DNA from 3 places in the Pantoea sp. USHLN298 genome. Region 2 is predicted to be linked to each of the others. Evidence: predicted binding sites of a transcription regulator. Region 2 holds the regulator's gene; each other region holds the start of a gene.

Region 1 (4,265 bases), on a different contig from region 2:
CCTATAAATGATAAGATAATTAATAATGATTATCATTTGTATTGTGGCCCAGTAACCTACGTTGATTAGCCGGAAGTGTCAATAAATACGCGGTGTTTCGGCTGCGTTTTCCTGTTAAATCAGCACAAACAGCAGGGCAAATTGCCAGCAGAAAAGTGGACTGAAATTTATGACTAAACGTGGTGTAAAGGCGGCAATCGCGCTGTTTTTCTTCTGTATCAGTTTCGCGGCGGCGGCTCAGAACGGCTGGCCGCGCACGATAGCCGGCGCAAAAGGCAGTGTGACCTTATCCCAGGCGCCAACCCGCATTGTCTCGACCAGCGTCACCCTGACCGGATCGCTGCTGGCGATTAATGCTCCGGTGATCGCCAGTGGCGCAACGGCACCCAACAGCCGGCTGGCCGATGGGCAGGGGTTCTTCCGTCAGTGGGGCGAGGTGGCAAAACAGCGCGGCGTAAAACGTCTCTATATTGGCGAGCCCAATGCTGAAGCGATTGCGGCGGAAGCACCGGACCTGATTGTGGTCAGCGCCACCGGCAATGATTCGGCGATCAAACTGGTCGATCAGCTGACCGCTATCGCACCGGTTCTGGTGATCAACTATGACGATAAGAGCTGGCAGCAGCTGGTGACGCTACTGGGTGAGGCAACCGGTCATGAATCTGACGCCGCCGCCCGCATCAGCGCGTTTGATGCGCAGGAAAAAGCGCTTAAATCCGCCTTAACGCTGCCGCCGCAGCCGGTTTCCGCCATGGTCTGGAACGGTGACGGTCGCGCCGTTAATCTCTGGACCGAGGCATCGGCGCAGGGAAAATTGCTGCAGCAACTGGGATTCACCCTGGCCACGCCGCCAGCCGACATGCAGCACGGTCACAGCATGGGGCAGCGTAAAGACATTATTCAGCTGTCAGGGGAAAATCTGGCGGCGGGACTGAATGGTCACACCTATCTGCTGTTTGCCGCTGAGCCGCAGACCGCAGAGCAGGTGATGAATAACCCTTTCCTGGCGCAGACCCCAGCGGTGCGTGCCAACGCGGTTTATGCGCTGGGGCTGGATACCTTCCGGCTTGATTTCTACAGCGCCAGTAATTTGCTGACGCGGCTGGAAACGCTGTTCGTTAAATCCTGATATCCGCCGTCTGCGCAGGGCAGGCGGCTTCTAACCGGTGGATTCCGCCTGCTCAGCAGCAGGCGGCTGATAGCGGCGCAAACGCGCCATCAGTAGCCACATCACCATCCCCAGCACGGTGGCGGCCAGTCCCAACAGGCCTGCCGCCTGTTGCGGCAGCAGCAGTGAACCCATCGCCCCAATCATCGCCGCGCCAATCGCGTCACCGGTGACGTTCTGCGCTGTCCACAGGCTGTTGATCCGGCCAAGCAGCGCATCCGGGGTCAGCGTCTGGATCAGAGCATATTGCACCAGGCTGTTGATGGCGCTGAAATAGCCAAACGCGGCGAGGCAGACCAGGCTCAGGCTGAACCACGGCATCAGGCTGAACAGGGTAAGGGCAATAAAGGCGGCAATGGCGCTGGCCAGAATCAGGCGGCCCGGCTGCGCTGACTGCGCCAGCCGGCCGCTGGTTAAGGCTCCGACCGCGGCCCCGAGCGGCACGGCGGCATACATCAGCCCCAGCTGCTCCAGCCCGACCTGCCAGTGTGGCGCCAGTGCCGGATAGAGTACGCGTACCGCACTGGCTAAGGTCATCAGCGCGCCAACCAGCGCCGCCATACCGACTATCGGGCTGGCAAACAGGAAACCCATCCCGGCGGATAAGGCGGTCAGCGGATGTTCACGCGGCTGTGGCGGTGGGGCCAGCGTCGGCAGGCGCAGCAGAGTGAGTACCGTCAGCAAGGTGCCGAGCGCCGCCAGACCGTAGTTCCAGGCCACGCCGCCGTGGGCGATCACCAGCCCGGCAATCGCCGGTGACAGAATGGCGCCAAAGCGCACCGTCAGCATGGTGATCGCGCCCGCTTTCATAATGTTTTCGCGGCCGACCAGCGCTGGCGTGGCGGCCAGCAGCGCGGTCACGCCGATCGCCCCAAAAAAGCCATCCCACAGGCCCAGCACAAACACCGCGATCACCGACGGAGCAGGCAGCAGCGCATTCACACACAGGGCGACAAAACCGAGGCCGCAGGTTGAACGGGCAAACAGGATCAGGCGGCGGCGCTCATAGCGATCGGCCAGTACGCCACCGGTGAGCAGGCCAATAAACATACCGGCACCGGCCAGCGTGACCGCCAGACCCACCAGCAACGGCGATTGCGTTAACTGCTGAATCTGCACCGGGACGGCGACCGCCAGCATACCGAGCGCGACAATCGAGATGAAGCGAGCAATAAACACGGCGCGAAAAGCAGGATGGGTTTTCAGCAGGCTGAGATCGATAAAGTGGGAGGGTTTGTTCATAACGTCGCCTTTTTGCACCCATTTTCCTCATCATTGAGTTTGCGAGTCATGGTAACATACAAAAAATGCGTAATAACGATAACAAGTATCATTATCATAATGGTTTCTATCCCGATGCCATTGAATCCGTAAAGGTTTAACTGTGATGCGTCAATTCCATGTAATAGCAGGCTCAGGGATGCTGCTGTTGCTGCTCCTCGCGCTCAGCCTGATGCTGGGGGCCAAATCCATAGCCTTCCATGATGTCACCCAGGCACTGCTGACCAACTGCTCCAGCGCAGACTGCATCATTGTGCGTGATGCCCGGCTGCCGCGTACCCTGGCCGGGCTGCTGGCGGGCGCAGGTCTGGGCGTGGCGGGCGCGCTGATGCAGAGCCTGACACGCAACCCGCTGGCCGATCCCGGAATCCTGGGGATTAATGCCGGTGCAGGTTTTGCGGTAGTGATCGGCATTGCGCTCTATGGTGCGGATTCCCCAATTGACTGGCTCGGTTTTGCCTTTGGCGGCGCGCTGCTGGCGTCGTTGCTGGTGGCGCTGACCGGGGCGGTCGGTGGCGGGCGGGTCAATCCGGTACGGCTGACGCTGGCCGGGGTCGCGCTGGGCGCGGTGCTGGAAGGCTTAACCTCCGGCTTGTCGCTGCTTAATCCTGACATCTACGACCACCTGCGTTTCTGGCACAGCGGGTCGCTGGATATCCGCAATTTTGCCATTCTGCGCACGACGTTTCCCGCGGTGGTGGTCGGCTCTCTGCTGGCGCTGCTGCTGGCCCGGTCGCTCAACAGCCTCAGCATGGGCGGTGATATGGCGACGGCGCTCGGGACCCGCGTTGTCCGCACCCAACTGATCGGACTGCTGGCGATTGCCTTGCTGAGCGGGGCCGCGACGGCCGCGGTAGGCCCGATTGCCTTTGTCGGATTAATGACGCCGCATCTGGCACGCTGGCTGCTCGGCAACGATCATCGCTGGATGCTGACGGGTACCCTTCTTATCACGCCCTGTCTGCTGCTGGCCGCCGATATTCTCGGCCGGGTGCTGGTGCCGGGCGAGCTGCGCGTGTCGATTGTGACGGCGATTCTCGGTGCCCCGATGCTGATTGTGCTGGTGCGCCGCAAGGCTGGCAGAGGTGCGGTATGAAACGCGTCGTACTTAATGGCACCTGGCTGCTGCTGGCCTGTCTGGCGCTGGCCTTTCTCGGCGTGACGCGCGGCACCCTGCCGATCCCGGCGGCTCAGCTTTGGCAGGTGATCAACGGTGAGGCGGCACGCAATATTCAGCTGATCGTACTGGAATGGCGTCTGCCGCGGGTGATGATGGCACTGCTGATTGGTGGTGCGCTGGGCGTCAGCGGCGCTATTTTTCAGTCGCTGCTGCGCAACCCGCTCGGCAGTCCGGACATTCTGGGTTTTAACACCGGGGCTTACAGCGGTGTGCTGGTGGCGCTGGTGCTGTTTCAGCAGAATATGGAAGGTATGACGCTGGCGGCATTGACTGGCGGCTTGCTGACCGCGGGGGTGGTCTGGCTGTTTAGCTGGCGCAACGGTGTTGAGACTTTTCGCCTGATTATTGTGGGTATCAGCGTGCGGGCATTGCTGATGGCGCTGAATAGCTGGCTGATTATCAGCGCTTCACTGGAAGCGGCACTGAGCGCCGGGCTGTGGAGTGCTGGCTCGCTGAACGGCATCAGCTGGGCGAAAACCACGCCGGTGATCAGCGTGCTGCTGCTGGCGCTGCTGGCGACGGCGCTGCTGGCGCGGCGCATGCGGCTGCTGGAGATGGGCGATGATACCGCCTGCGCGCTGGGCGTTCCGGTTGAGCGCAGTCGTATTTTGCTGATGCTGGTCGGGGTGATCCTGA
Region 2 (4,265 bases):
AGGGCTGGCTTACGTCGACGAGCTGACCCCGGAAGCGATCCGCGAATATCGTGGCACTCTGACCGCGCCGGGCAAAAACAGTCCCTATCGCGACCGCAGCGTGGAAGAGAACCTGGCTCTGTTCGAGAAAATGCGTAACGGGGAATTTGCTGAAGGTACAGCCTGTCTGCGCGCAAAAATCGATATGGCCTCTAACTTTATCGTGATGCGCGATCCGGTGCTGTACCGGATTAAGTTCGCTGAACACCACCAGACCGGTAACAAGTGGTGCATCTATCCGATGTATGACTTTACCCACTGCATCTCCGATGCGCTGGAAGGCATCACGCATTCACTCTGTACGCTGGAGTTCCAGGATAACCGTCGTCTCTACGACTGGGTGCTGGACAACATCACTATTCCGGTGCATCCACGTCAGTATGAGTTCTCTCGCCTGAATCTTGAGTATGCGGTGATGTCGAAACGCAAACTGACTCAGCTGGTGACCGAGAAGCACGTTGAAGGCTGGGATGATCCGCGCATGCTGACCGTTTCTGGCTTACGCCGTCGCGGTTATACCGCCGCCTCAATCCGCGAGTTCTGCCGCCGTATTGGTGTTACCAAGCAGGACAATATTGTGGAAATGGCGTCGCTGGAATCGTGCATTCGTGACGATCTCAACGAGAATGCGCCACGCGCGATGGCGGTGCTTGATCCACTGAAAGTGGTGATTGAAAACCTGCCAGCGGGCCATCATGAAACCATCACCATGCCTAACCATCCTTCTAAACCGGAGATGGGAACGCGTGAGGTGCCGTTCAGCCGTGAGATCTGGATCGATCGGGCGGATTTCCGCGAAGAGGCTAACAAGCAATATAAGCGTCTGGTGCTGGGCAAAGAAGTTCGCCTGCGCAACGCTTATGTGATCCGTGCTGAGCGGGTGGCGAAAGATGATGCGGGCAACATCACCTGCATCTACTGCACCAGCGATGTGGATACCCTGAGCAAAGATCCTGCAGATGGCCGTAAGGTAAAAGGCGTGATCCACTGGGTATCAGCAGACCATGCGCAGCCCGCAGAGTTTCGTCTCTACGACCGCCTGTTCAGCGTGCCAAACCCGGCCGCGGCAGACGATTTCCTGTCGGTCATCAACCCGGATTCACTGACCATCAAACAGGGCTTTGTTGAGCCGGGCCTGCGCGATGTGGAAGCAACCACACCGTACCAGTTTGAGCGTGAAGGGTATTTCTGTGCCGACAGCGTCTATTCGAAGCCGTCACAGCTGGTGTTTAACCGTACCGTCGGTTTGCGAGACACCTGGACTAAAAGCGGCGAATAATCATTAACGCTGGCTGATAAAATGACAAAAGGGCGACTTATCGCCCTTTTTTATTGTCCTGATTTCTGCCATCGCCGAGGTTTGTGCTGCAAGCCTGGCTCCGTGGTTGTTACAAATTTGTGAGAGAAATCTGAGTTTAAAAAAATTAATCAATTACCAGATGTGAATTATCGGCGTTCAGGTAGGCTATGCGCACTCAGACAGAGCGCAGCGAGTGATATAAGGAAAAAAAATGACCGTTCTCGCCCAGGAAGCCAAACACAGTGTCGTCGTTTTACATCAGCTTATTGAACGTATTTTCAATCAGCCTGCCGGATCCGATGACAGTTTTGAACTGATGATGTCCTATTTCCACCCTGAATTTCGCATGGTAACGCCACGGGGAAATCAGCTAAACCTGAACGAAGTGGAAGAACTTTTCCGTCAGCTGCACGGCAAGCGGGAAGGCATGCGTATCGCCACCTGTGAGCACGTCATTATTTCACATCACGATCAGGAAGTGACGGTACAGTATCGGGAGATGCAGATGCTGAATGGCGATAATCAGAGCCGCATCGCGCTGGCGATTCTCGACTGCAGCACCTCGATTCCGCGCTGGCGTTACCTGCAGGAAACGCTGGTCGCCTGACGACCCGGCGTAGTAAGGACGAAAAAAAACCGGTCTGTGAACCGGTTTTTTTATATCAGGCAGGATCAGTGTTACTGATCGTGCAGCGTTTCATCTTCACGGCAGTCACCCAGCGCGCAGTGACCATAGAGATAAAGGCTGTGGTTCGTCAGCTTAATGCCGTGGCGGGTCGCGATTTCCCGCTGACGGGTTTCGATCGACTCATCGCTGAACTCGATCACTTTACCGCAGTCCAGGCAGATCAGGTGATCGTGGTGATGCTGCTGAGTCAGTTCAAACACCGACTTGCCGCCTTCGAAATTGTGACGGGTCACAATGCCGGCATCATCAAACTGGTTCAGCACACGGTAAACGGTGGCCAGACCAATCTCTTCGCCGATATCGATCAGGCGTTTGTACAAATCTTCCGCGCTGACGTGATGGCACTCAGGTTCCTGAAGCACTTCCAGAATTTTCAGTCTGGGCAGCGTGACTTTCAGGCCAGCCTTCTTTAATGCGGTATTGTTGTCAGTCATGCGGATTTTGTCCTGTTACTAATATTCACTTTTGTGGCGCTTGGCCTTGAATGTCGATCTACACCCATTCTCATTTGCGTCTCATTATAGAACTGAAGCCGTGAAATGAAAACCGAGGGGAGTGCCTAAATCACCATGGGCTGTATGGGATACGTCACCGAGCCGGGGAGGATTTCTGCAGGAGTCTGTTAACATTTCGCTTAGCCCTATCTGCTGCCAGAGAAAATAAGCGGAAGATCGATGCGGGTATTCTACAGATTAAACGAAAAAAGTTAAAAAAATGTGGCTATTATTTCTATAGGAATTTCCATTGCCTCAATGTGAGCTGGCGCTCACATTGAGGCGGAGAGCATCAGGCTTCGAGGATCTCTTTGAGCTGCAGTTCATCAAAGATCTGCTTCACCCACTGCTCAACGCGCGCATTGGTCAGCTCAGGCTGGCGATCTTCATCAATGGCCAGGCCCAGGAAGTGCGTATCATCCGCCAGACCTTTTGAGGCCTCGAAGTGATAACCTTCGGTTGGCCAGTGACCGACGATCACGGCGCCATGCGGCTCAATGATGTCGCGGATGGTGCCCATCGCGTCACAAAAATACTCGGCATAATCTTCCTGATCGCCACAGCCAAACAGGGCAACCAGTTTGCCGTTGAAATCGATCTCTTCCAGCGTCGGGAAAAAGTCATCCCAGTCGCACTGCGCTTCACCGTAATACCAGGTCGGGATACCCAGCAGCAGGATGTCAAACGCTTCCAGATCTTCTTTAGTGCTTTTCGCGATGTCGTGGACTTCTGCAACGTCTTTACCCAGCTGTTTCTGGATCATTTTTGCAATGTTTTCGGTGTTGCCGGTATCGCTGCCAAAGAAGATGCCTACGAGTGCCATGAGTAAAATAACCTCTTAAATCCTGATGATGAGATGTGTGCCGCAGCACAATTCAGCGAATAATAGCAGACGAGGCAAACCCGCGGAACGGTTAAAGCCTCGACATTTGCCTCTGCGTGCGTTTTGCCCGCATTAATCCAGTTTGAGTTGCGCCAGCAGCATTTGTTCAATCAATTCGCTACGGCTGAGATTACGCTGTTCTGCCAGCGTATTGAGCGCTTCGACGGCTTCACTGTTCATTTTCAGTTCGACACGGCGAAGCCCGCGTCCTTTGTCACGTTTCAGTTGATTGCGCTTATTGATGCGCAGCTGTTCATCACGCGAAAGCGGACTGGTTTTGGGTCGACCAGGGCGGCGCTCATCAGCAAACAGATCGAGCGTCGTGCGGTCAGTGTGTTCTTTTGCCATGGCTTAGTGAAACTGAATGGTGCGGGCGCCAGACGCTCGCCGCGCAGATTATAAATTATTGGCCGTTACCGCGGCAAAATGACCGGCGGCAAAATTTTAGCGCGCCATCATACTCCAGGCTAACTTCCGACGCCAATCCTAAACATTTACCGCCAGGTATTTGCTTTTAAAGCGCAAAAAAGCGACGAACGCTGCGTAATACCGCATCCGGTTTCTCTGCGTGTACCCAGTGTCCCGCGCCGCTGATCACATGCGCATGGGCCGCCGGGAACTGTGCAATCAACGCATCCCGGTACTGATTATCCAGATAGCTGGAGTCGCCGCCGCGGATAAACAACGCCGGATGCGGCCAGGCGGGCACCGGCTGCCAGCCAGAGATGGTGGCATAGTTGTCCCACAGTACCGGCACGTTGAAGCGCCATTCGCCCTGCTGGAACGATTTCAGCAGAAACTGGATTACGCCTTCTTCATCAATGACGCCGCGCATGATCTGTGCCGCCTCACTGCGCGAGG
Region 3 (4,265 bases), on a different contig from region 2:
ATAGGCACGGCCCGGCTCGTTGTAGGTGGATGCACCTTCGGCTTCACGGTAAATACGCTTATCGAGCAGGTTATTGATACCGGCATTAGCACGCAGATTTTTGGTGACGTCGTAGTTAAGATTCAGCCCAAATACTGAATAGGCTCCGACTTCACGCGTCGACAGTGAACTGGCTTCGGTACGCGATTCTGCATTTTCACGCGGTTTCTGACGGCCATACATCGTCCAGTTCAGGCTGGTGGAAAAATCCTCTGTCACCTGCCAGTCGAGCATCGTGTTGATGGTGTATTCCGGGATGATCGACAGCGGATTTCCGGTCTCTTTATCCTTCGACTCAATCATATAGGTCGCGTTGGTCCGCCATTCCAGCGCATCGCGCACTAACGGAATCGTCATATTCCCTTCCAGACCTTCTACCACTGCCTTACCGCCGTTGCTCCACTGCAGGATATTATTGCCGTTGGAGGCAAAACCAATCCGCTCGGTGCCCGCCACGATTTTGTTCTTATAATCGTTACGGAACCAGGTGATCCCGGCAATATAGCCATCCTGACTAAACTCAATGCCCAGCTCTTTATTTACGCTGACTTCAGGATCAAGGTTCTCGTTGCCCAGCAAATAACAACTCCCGCTCACGATACCGATCGGGCAACCGTTGCCGCGGGTCGCCAGTAAATAGCCTTCCGTTGACTGATAGAGATTAGGGGCTTTAAACGCACGGGCAATACCGGCCTTGAGTTTGAAGTTCTCGCCCAGTCCCTGGGAAATATTGAGCGACGGACTCCAGTTCGCGCCAAAGGTATCGTGATAATCAAAACGCAGACCCGGGATCAGCTCCGTGCTGTCGGTGGCGGCAATATTATCCTCGAAATAGAGCGAACTCAGAGTCGCGCTGTTTTTACTGTTGCGGCTACCTGCATCGCCATTGATCCCACCAATAGAGACGCCCGGTGCGCTGGTGCCATTCATTGAGTTGGGATCGTTTAACTCGTCGCGATTCCACTCAGCACCCAGCGTCACCGTCTGTTCCCGCACTATCTCCAGCGGGAAACTGACTTCGCCACCGGCGCGGTAACTCTCGAAGCGGCTGGTGGAGAACGTCGTGCTGTTAATTCGTCCCTCACCGCTGCCTGCGGTTCCTTCGTTGAGGCGGGTATTGTTGGTTTTTTCATAATTGAAGGTCAGTTTCGACTGGCCCCAGTCCCAGATCCCGTTGTGGGCAATGCCATAGGTCTGACGATAAAGACGGTTAGTTTCTGAACCATCCAGCGATTCAATCAGAGCATTGCCCGCACCGTTGCTGTATTGGGTATCGCCAGCATATATATTGCCCTGACGGCTGTAACCGTAACTGAAATCAATCACCTGCAACGGCGTTAATTTCCAGGAGAGTACGCCATTAATATCTTTATTGCGCACGCCTTCGCGTCCGGCGGCGGCAGAACCATTCTGCGACTGGTTGATATCAAAAGCATCACTGTCGGTTTTATTGATGTTGCCGTAGAGCCGCATGGTAAGCGCGTCACCGGCCAGCGGACCGCTGAGATTAAAGTTGGCGCGGCGGGTAGCGCCTTCTTTGTCATCTTCCGGCTGATTGGTGAACAGCGACAGCGAGCCATGCCAGTCATCCGTCGGGCGCTTTGTGATAATATTGACCACGCCACCTGCAGCGCCAGAGCCATAACGGGCAGCCGCCGGCCCGCGGATCACTTCGATGCGCTCAACCATTTCCGCCGGTACCCAGTTAGAGTCACCGCGCGAATCCCGCTCGCCACGCCAGCTGTAACGCACTGAGTTTCTTGAGGTCGTCGGTACACCATCAATCAGAATCAGGGTATTTTCCGGTCCCATGCCGCGAATGTCGATCTGGCGGTTATTGCCGCGGACGCCGTTGGCGCTGTTGCCGGTGAGGTTAACACCCGGCATTTTGCGGATGATGTCGGACAGGTCATTAACCGGCGGGTTCTTTTCAATATCCTGCGCGGTAATCACCGAGACGCCAGGCTGTTGCTTTAACTCCTGTTCAGCAGTGACCAGCATAGTCTGGTCATCGGCCAGCATTTCTGTCTCAGCGTCGTTCGCGGCAGAGGCGGAAGAACTTAATATTCCCGCCAGCAGCAGCGCAACGGGGCGCTTCCGGACATGCATAGTTACATTCACTTAGAAAATCTCCCTGAATCGTTAAGGTATGTAAGCAAATGCGTATAATAATGATAATGATTATCATTTTACAACTACAATCGGGAACTTTTCCGTTATCGCTTGCGATGCATAAGGGAAGGGGTTGAGGAGAAGTGCAGAATCATATCCCAGCATTCAGCGCGCCAGACCACACGCAGAAATCAGGCTACGCAGTGCGTAATCCCAGCGCACAACGTGGTCCTGCCGCATTCCGGATTAGCCAGGCAACATCTGCCGCAGTGGCGTTTAAGCCAGCCGCGGACTCGCTCCCTGTGTTGGCGCAGGCCGTTATTCAATGAACCAGAAAACCGCCAGCGATCAACGCTGCGGGAAATTTCCGCAAAATCCGCTTCTGGTGACGACAAAGAGAGGGGATTAACCGGCAACAGGATAACGCCTCGATAGGCGCTAACAACGTATAGCCGACGAGTAGGGCGGTGATGATCCATGCAAGAAGTTAAGAGGTTGTGGGCCAGGTGGTGCTGTGGAATAAGATCATGACCAATGACCAATGACCAATGACCAATGAGCAGATGCGGGCCTGGCTCTCTGCTGATCAGTGAACAATGTCGGTATAAAACCGGCTTAAACTGTGACCCTCGTCACCTAATACCCAGAGCGCGCTTTACTTCAATAACAGCCAAACTCTATTGTACCCCTTGAAATGTGAGCGCATCACAATCAGGAAAAGGCAGTGGTCATGGAGGACGCTACCTTAGTGCAGCACGGTTGCCGACGCACAAAACATCATGCAACAGCGTATTTAGCCTGAGTAGAGCCTCGCCGTGTCTCTTACCTGTAATCTCAGCAATCTCCTGGCATTACAGGCAGAACAGGCTTGAGGCGAGTTGAAAATCTCCACTGTAACCGCGGCTTTGGTGTTCTGAAGCGTGCTGGCAGCATGCCATTACCTCTCTGCTACAAGCACGAGCAGGCTGTTTTCAGGCTCAACAGAAGGTGAGTCTGTCAGGAGGATCACGATGAAGCGCTCACACCTCACACAGGTAATGGCTTAACAATGTTACTCGCTCACAGTGCTGAAGATTACTTTGCCATCGGTCCCGGCACAACAGCCTGTTTTGCGTTTAATTCATCCTCGGCACGGGGCAGGCCCGGCCCGACATGCAACAGGATGCCTCATCAGCCGTCTTATACCAGGGTTTCAAGGCTGGCAGACAGATTTCCCGGACGCTTTAGTTATTAAAAAAGGATGTAATCATGTATTACTTAAAGAATAATAATTTCTGGATATTCGGGCTGTTCTTTTTCTTCTACTTCTTCATCATGGGAGCCTATTTCCCGTTCTTCCCTATCTGGTTACATGATATTAATCACATCAGTAAAAGCGATACCGGTATTATCTTCGCCGCAATCTCTTTCTTTTCGTTACTGTTCCAGCCAGTATTTGGTTTACTGTCTGACAAACTGGGGCTGAAAAAACATTTATTATGGATTATCACCGGGATGCTGGTGATGTTTGCTCCATTCTTTATCTACGTGTTTGGTCCGCTACTGCAAACTCATATTTTGTTAGGCTCAATTGTCGGCGGTATCTATCTCGGTTTTATCTACAACGCTGGCGCGCCTGCGATTGAAGCCTACATTGAGCGTGTCAGTCGGCGTAGCCAGTTCGAATTTGGTCGTGCGCGCCTGTTTGGCTGTGTAGGCTGGGCGCTCTGCGCGTCTATTGTCGGTATCATGTTCACCATTAATAACCAGTTTATTTTTTGGCTCGGTTCCGGATGTGCGGTGATCCTCGCCATTTTACTGTTTCTTTCCAGACCTCAGGCACAATCATCAGCAGAGGTGGCCGACTCACTGGGCGCAAACCAATCTCAGTTCAGCCTGCGTCTGGTGATGCAATTGTTCAGACAACCGAAATTATGGTTCTTAACACTTTACGTTGTGGGTGTTTCCTGCACTTACGATGTATTTGATCAGCAGTTTGCCAACTTTTTCACCTCGTTTTTTAGCAGCGCCGATCAGGGAACCAGGGTGTTTGGTTATGTCACCACGATGGGAGAACTGCTCAATGCCTGCATCATGTTTTTTGCCCCGTTAATAGTGAACCGCATCGGCGGTAA

Evidence for each region. Region 2 encodes Fur, which represses iron uptake genes when iron is present. Its sites were predicted from a motif close to ATAATAATGAGAACNACTATCAA; they were not measured.
Region 1: a site for Fur is predicted at 2,486-2,508, ahead of fepD (Fe(3+)-siderophore ABC transporter permease). Genes of this name have one in related genera too.
Region 3: a site for Fur is predicted at 2,205-2,227, ahead of WFK59_RS14595 (TonB-dependent siderophore receptor). Genes of this name have one in related genera too.

What each region holds. Positions count from the first base shown of each region.
Region 1 covers NZ_JBBCRO010000004.1:389,168-393,432, reverse strand. Annotated here, with positions in the region: gene fepB (Fe2+-enterobactin ABC transporter substrate-binding protein) at 170-1,129, shown strand; gene entS (enterobactin transporter EntS) at 1,160-2,410, opposite strand; gene fepD (Fe(3+)-siderophore ABC transporter permease) at 2,556-3,545, shown strand; gene fepG (iron-enterobactin ABC transporter permease) at 3,542-4,265, shown strand, end outside.
Region 2 covers NZ_JBBCRO010000001.1:312,860-317,124, forward strand. Annotated here, with positions in the region: gene glnS (glutamine--tRNA ligase) at 1-1,318, shown strand, start outside; gene WFK59_RS01615 (hypothetical protein) at 1,551-1,946, shown strand; gene fur (ferric iron uptake transcriptional regulator) at 2,018-2,461, opposite strand; gene fldA (flavodoxin FldA) at 2,814-3,344, opposite strand; gene ybfE (LexA regulated protein) at 3,477-3,752, opposite strand; gene ybfF (esterase) at 3,919-4,265, opposite strand, start outside.
Region 3 covers NZ_JBBCRO010000005.1:232,146-236,410, forward strand. Annotated here, with positions in the region: gene WFK59_RS14595 (TonB-dependent siderophore receptor) at 1-2,148, opposite strand, end outside; gene WFK59_RS14600 (MFS transporter) at 3,400-4,265, shown strand, end outside.